DNA from 2 places in the Kitasatospora sp. NPDC005748 genome. Region 1 is predicted to be linked to the other one. Evidence: riboswitches for the same ligand, from Rfam matches in the RefSeq annotation. Region 1 holds a riboswitch; the other holds the start of a gene.

Region 1 (3,171 bases):
GCGCCGTGCTGGTGCTGCGCGACCTGGAGGGGCTCGACGAGCGGTCCACCGCAGAACTGCTGGGCGTGGCACCCGGCACCGTGAAGTCCCGGCTCTCCCGGGCCCGGCTCGGCTTTCGAAGGGCGTGGCAGCAGTGACCGCACCGACCCCCTGGCCGACGGCGGCCTTCGACCCGGTCCGCCGGCTGCATGTGATCGCCGCCGTCACCCCCGGCGCCGCCGTCCGGGAGGCGCTGATCGACGCGCCGTTCGAGCGGGTCTGGGCGGCCGCGGCCGACCTGGAGGAGGGGCTCCCGCGCTGGCTGCCGGACATCCGGTCGGTCCGCGTGGCCGGGAGACCGGCGGACGGTCGCACCGAGGCGCTGGTGACCGGCCACACCCGGCTGCGGGCCCGTTTCGACGTCGAGCTGACGCCCGGGTGGTGCCTGATGCGCAGCCGCTTCCTGCTGGGCGGGATGGCGGCTCGCGCCGAGGCCGGAGGCACCCGCTTCGCCTTCCTCGGCGCGTTCCGGCTCCCCGGCGCGGGTCTGCTCGACCGGGCCCTGCGGCCCGCGACGGACCCGCTGGCCCGGCGCTCGCTGGAGCGCTTCGAACGGCTGGTGCGAGAGGGGTGAGGCGGGCCCCGGGCGCGACGGCCCGGGGCGCCGGGTCGGTGTTCCGCGGGCGCAGCCGGTCAGCCGGCCGCGGCGGCCCGGGGTGCGGAGGGCTCGCCGCCGGTGGCGTCGCTCCCGGTGGCGGGCTCGCCGTGCTCGTGGTGGTCCGCGGCGGCGCACTCATCGAGGAGGGGGCGCAGGGCCTCGTCCACGAGCCGGTAGCGCACCACGCGGCCGTCCTTGTCGCCGGTGACCACACCCGCGGTGCGCAGCAGCCGCAGTGCCTGCGAGACGGCCGGGTCGCGCATGCCGGTGGCGACCGCCAGGTCGGTGACGGCGAGCGGCCCGGCCCGGTGCAGGGCGAGCAGCAGGGCGAGCCGCCCCGGGTCGGCGAGCAGCGAGAACCGCTCGGCCCAGGACCGGACGTGCCCGGGGTCGCCGATCGCGGCGATGGCCTCGCAGACCCGGTGCCCGTCGATGGTGCGGTGGCCCGCGCGGTCGGCCGGTACGAGATGCATGCGGACATTGTTGCAGCCCGTGGCTGTGATCCTGGACACCTGCGCAGGTGCGCAGCCTTGCAAGGGTGAGGTGCGGCCCCCTACGGTGTTGCCCGCCGTGGTGTTCGGGAAGACCGGTGACGGACCCTCAGGGTCCGGAGTCCGGAGCGGCCCTCGCCACTGTGATCGGGGGAGTCGTCCGTATCCACGACGCCACTGGGCGCCTCGCGCGCCTGGGAAGGCGGATCCGGAAGCCCCGTCAGCCAGGAGACCGGCCACGGCATCTCACGAACGTCTTTCCACGAGGTGCTGGAGCGTGATCCGAAGATGACCCTGCCCGAAACCGCCGCTGTTCCCGCGGCGTCCTCCGCCCTGCCGAGCTTCCGCTGGCGGCGCGAGGACACCCTCCGCACGGCCGGGTTGATGGGGGTGATCCTGGCCATGCACGTGGTGGCGTTCGGGACGCTGATCTTCCTGGTCGCCCCGGAGAAGTACGAGGTCGGCACCCAGGTCTTCGGGGTGGGCCTGGGCATCACCGCCTACACCCTCGGCATGCGGCACGCCTTCGACGCCGACCACATCGCGGTGATCGACAACACCACCCGCAAGCTCATGGCGGACGGCAAGCGGCCCGTCTCGGTGGGCTTCTGGTTCGCGCTCGGCCACTCCTCGATGGTGGTCCTGATGGCCGCCCTGGTGGCGGGCGGCGCCCAGCTGGCCAGCACGCTGATGGACGACGAGTCCACCACGCACCAGTGGCTCGGTGTGGTCGGCACTTCCGCGTCCGGTGTCTTCCTCTACCTGATCGGCGCGCTCAACCTGGCGGCGCTGTTCGGCATCCTCAAGGTGTTCCGGTCGATGAAGGCCGGTCGGTTCGACGAGGCGGAGCTGGAGGAGCACCTCAACTCGCGCGGTCTGATGGCCCGGGTGCTGAACCGGGCGACCCGCTCGATCACGCGGCCCGGCCAGATGTTCCCGGTCGGCATGGTGCTCGGCCTCGGCTTCGACACCGCGACCGAGGTGACCCTGATGGTGATGGCCGGCTCCGGCGCGGCCGCCGGGCTGCCCTGGTACGCGATCGTCTGCCTGCCGCTGCTGTTCGCGTCCGGGATGAGCCTGTTCGACACGCTGGACGGGACGTTCATGAACTTCGCGTACCAGTGGGCGTTCTCCAACCCGGTGCGCAAGGTGTACTACAACCTGACCATCACCGGGCTGTCGATCGCGGTGGCGTTCATCATCGGCACCATCGAGCTGGTCGCCGTGCTGCACGAGAAGCTGGACCTCACCGACCCGGTCAGCGGCTGGATCGCGGACATCTCGCTGGACAACGTCGGCTACGCGATCGTCGGGCTGTTCGTGGTGGTCTGGGGGGCGGCGATCGCCTACTGGCGCCTCGCCGGCGTGGAACAGCGCTGGAGCCCGAAGCCGGTGGTACCGGCCGGCGGGGTGCCCGCCCAGGGGGCGGCGGCCGACGAGGCCGCCGGGGTCACCAAGTAGTCGGCCCCGACGGCCCGCGGCACCGCGGTGTCACGAGGCGGCGCCCACCCGGTCCGTTCGGGTGGGCGCCGCCTCGCCGTGGCCCGCGGGCCCTGCCGGGCCCACGGGGGAGGTCAGCGCTCCTCGCGGAAGTCGACGTGCCGGCGCGCGACCGGGTCGTACTTGCGCAGCACCAGCCGGTCGGCGTCGGTGCGGCGGTTCTTGCGGGTCACATAGGTGAAGCCGGTCTCGGCCGTGGACCTGAGCTTGACGACGGGGCGCAGTTCGCTGCGGGCCATGGTTCTCCTCCTCCGAGGGGTGGGCGGTCGGGAAACGGCTTCCGCCGAAATGGAAGTCGTTTTCACGGGGTCCAACACGGCCTCCGCCCCGCCCATTCCCCGGCGGGCGGTGGAGGCGCTGGTCGGCCGCGCGACCGCGTACGCGCCGGGGCTCGTCGGGCGGCGCGCGCTCCCGCCGGCAGCTCCGGTCGTCCGGTCCGCCGCCCGCGCCGTCCGTTCGGGTGCGCGGCCGGTCGACCGGCCGCGGGGCCCCGGTGATCGGCTGCGTCGGCGCGCACAGCCTGGTCCGGAAGACGGCAGGCCT
Region 2 (3,171 bases), on a different contig from region 1:
AGGGCCGGCTCCAGGCCGCGCTCGCGCAGCCAGGCCAGGTCGGCCACGGTGGCCCGGGTGCCGGGCAGGATCACCAGGTCGGCGTCGGCCAGCTCCTCGGGCCGGGTGGCCCAGCGGACCAGCACCCCGGGTTCCTGGGCCAGTGCGTCCACGTCGGTGAAGTTGGACAGCCGGGGGAAGCGCACCACGGCCACCCGCAGCACGTCGGCGCCGAGCGGCCCGCGCCCCTCGGCGCGGTCCACCACGGTGGTCAGGTCCAGGGAGTCCTCGGCGTCCAGCCAGAGCCCGGACAGCATCGGCAGGGTGCCCAGCACCGGACGGCCGGTCAGCTCGCGCAGCATCTCCAGCCCGGGCGCCAGCAGCCGCGCGTCGCCGCGGAACTTGTTGACGAACCAGCCCGCCACATGGCGCTGGTCCTGCTCCGACAGCAGCGCCAGCGTCCCGTACATCGCGGCGAACACGCCGCCGCGGTCGATGTCGCCGACCACCACGACCGGTAGGCCGGCGGCGGTGGCCAGGCCCATGTTGGCGATGTCCCGGTCCCGCAGGTTGATCTCGGCGGGCGATCCGGCGCCCTCGCAGACCACCACGTCGTAGCGCCGGCGCAGGTCGGCCAGGCACTCCAGCGCTCGCTCCAGCAGGACGGGCTTGCGGTCGCGGTAGTCCAGCGCGCCGACCTCGGCGACCGCCCGGCCGAGCAGCACCACCTGGCTGCGGCCGTCCGCGCCGGGCTTCAGCAGCACCGGGTTCATCGCCGCCTCGGGCTCCACCCGGGCCGCCTGGGCCTGCATCGCCTGGGCGCGGCCGATCTCGGCACCGTCGGCGGTGACGAAGGAGTTCAGCGACATGTTCTGCGCCTTGAACGGCGCCACGGCGACGCCCTGACGGGCCAGCCAGCGGCAGATGCCCGCGGTGACCACGCTCTTGCCGGCGTCCGAGGTCGTCCCGGCGACCAGCAGTGCGTTGCTCATGCGCTCCCCCTTCTCGTCCCCGCCTTGAGTGCCTGCACGACGGCGTGCCCGGCGACGGTCGTACCCAGTGCGAGCAGTCCCACCCGGCGGGAGAGCCGGCAGGCGCGCTCGATGTCGTCCACCGTCACCGGTCGCAGCTCGCCGCCCAGTACCGGCCGGTGCTCGACCCGGGCGCCGTACCGCAGGGTGCCGCCGAGCCGCACGCCGACGGCGCCGGCGAAGGCCGACTCGGCCTGGCCCGCGTTGGGGCTGGGGTGGGCGGAGCCGTCCCGGCGCCAGACCCGCCAGGCCGTCCGGGGCTCGGGCGCGGCGGCGACGGTCAGCAGCGCGGTCAGCCGCGCGCCCGGCCAGCCCGCCACGTCGTCCAGCCGCGCCGAGGCCCAGCCGAACCGGGCGTGGCGCGGCGAGCGGTGGCCGACCATCGCGTCCAGGGTGTTGACCGCGCGGAACGCCAGCAGCCCGGGCGTGCCCGCGAGGGCGCCCCAGACGAGTGCGTTGACCACGGCGTCGGCGGTGTTCTCGGCGACCGACTCGACCACCGCGCGGGCGATCTGCCCCTCGTCGAGGGCGCTCGGGTCCCGCCCGCACAGGTGCGGCAGCCGCTGCCGCGCCGCCGCGAGGTCGTGCGCGGCGAGCGAGCGTCCGATCGTGCGGGCCTCCCGGGTGAGCGACGTGCCGCCGAGCACCGTCCAGGTCGCGGCGGCGGCCAGCGCGGCCCGCCCGAGCGGCCGGCGGCCCAGGGTGCGGTCGGCCGCCAGCGCGCCGGCCGCGACGGTGCCCACGCAGAGCGCCGTGAAAGCCGTTCCGACGGCGCGGTCGTTCCGCCAGATCCGCCGCTCCAGCCGGCCGGCCGCGCCGCCGAAGACGGCCACCGGGTGGCCGCGGCGCGGGTCGGCGAAGCGGGCGTCGGCGAGGTACCCGGCCGCGGCCCCCAGGGCGAAGGCGGCGGCGCGGGTCAGCGGGCGCACGGTGGACAGCAGAGGGCTCGGAAGGTCGGGGCAGCCTGCATCGCGTGCGTGTCCTCACTCAGGGTCCGCGCCCTGGATCGACGTACCGGGGGCGAGAGTCTCCTGGCTTCCGGGTCGAACGCACCCCCGGGCCCGGCGGCGGCTTCTGACGGCCCGCCGCGATGGGCCCCCTCCGGCGCCGTGGCCGGCGGAGGAGGGACTCCGAGTGTGCTCCCCGGTGACAGTGGCGGGACCGCGCCGGACTCGCACCGGCTTCCTCTGCATGCCTCCGTTTGGCTGAAGGATCCCATCACGCGGCCGAACCGTGCGTCAACCAAGGTCACGGAGGGGTTGGTCACAGCGGAGCCGGGCCGCCCGACGCCGTCGCTACCTCCGATCGGCACCCCCCGCAGGGGCATGACAGCCTGTGTGATCGTCCAGTCGCCCGGAGGAGCCTCCGGGCCCGCTTCGTGTGTTCGGCGGCTGGGGGGCGGCCGGACCGCCCCCTACCGTCGGGCCATGCGACGCAGACAGCCACCCGCCGTGCCCCCGGTGCCCTTCTCGCCCGCGGCCGCCCGCGCGCACCGCGCCGGCCTGGGGCTGACCCCCGAGCAGGTGGTCGAGGGCATGGCCGCGCACGGCGTCCGGCTGCTGCCCTCCCACGTGCTCGGCTGGGAGAGCGGCGAGCTGCGCCCCGCCGAGGACGAGTTCATCGCCCTGGCCCGGGCGCTCTGGTGCCCGCCGGCCCAGCTGATGGGCGTCCGCCCGGCCCGGCTGCGGGACTTCCGGGTCGCCCGGGAGCTCAGCCAGGAGAGCGCGGCCCACCGGATCGGCCTCGCACTGGACCGGTACCAGCGGGCCGAGGCGACCGGTCAGTGGGACGGCGACCAGGAGCAGACCCACGCGCTGGCCCAGGTGCTCGGCACGACCCTGCGCGAGCTGGTCGCGGTGACCGGCCGGGCGCAGGAGCTGGACCGGCGGCTGCGGCAGTGCGTGGACGGCCGCTGGCAGGCGCAGCTCCGGCCGATCGGCCGGATCGTGCCGGTGCACGAGGGCGATCTCACCGCCGTGCTGACGGCGCTGCAGAACGAGTACCAGGTCACCTCCCACTGGGGCGCCGGCAGCTGGGGCTCCCCGGCCCCGGCGGCGGACACCCGCGCGGCGGCCCGGCCGCTCGGCGAGCGGTTCTGGGAGCTGCTGGAGCGCCTGGAGCGCCTGGAGACCGAGATCCCGGTCTGACGGGCCGCTACCGC

What was found. A riboswitch is a leader RNA that binds a small molecule or an ion and turns the genes downstream of it on or off. The one in region 1 is predicted to bind cobalamin.
Region 2: it holds a riboswitch for cobalamin, as region 1 does, so the genes downstream of both, ABZ495_RS05615 (cobalamin biosynthesis protein) here and ABZ495_RS22315 (HoxN/HupN/NixA family nickel/cobalt transporter) in region 1, are expected to answer to the same signal.

What each region holds. Positions count from the first base shown of each region.
Region 1 is NZ_JBEXYD010000032.1:42-3,212, reverse strand. Features, by position in the region: gene ABZ495_RS22330 (RNA polymerase sigma factor) at 1-137, shown strand, start outside; gene ABZ495_RS22325 (SRPBCC family protein) at 134-613, shown strand; partial or broken gene ABZ495_RS22320 (metalloregulator ArsR/SmtB family transcription factor) at 772-1,110, opposite strand; cobalamin riboswitch at 1,192-1,384, shown strand; gene ABZ495_RS22315 (HoxN/HupN/NixA family nickel/cobalt transporter) at 1,417-2,589, shown strand; gene rpmG (50S ribosomal protein L33) at 2,703-2,867, opposite strand.
Region 2 is NZ_JBEXYD010000004.1:240,683-243,853, forward strand. Features, by position in the region: gene ABZ495_RS05610 (cobyric acid synthase) at 1-971, opposite strand, end outside; gene ABZ495_RS05615 (cobalamin biosynthesis protein) at 968-1,939, opposite strand; cobalamin riboswitch at 2,033-2,225, opposite strand; gene ABZ495_RS05620 (transcriptional regulator) at 2,438-3,157, shown strand.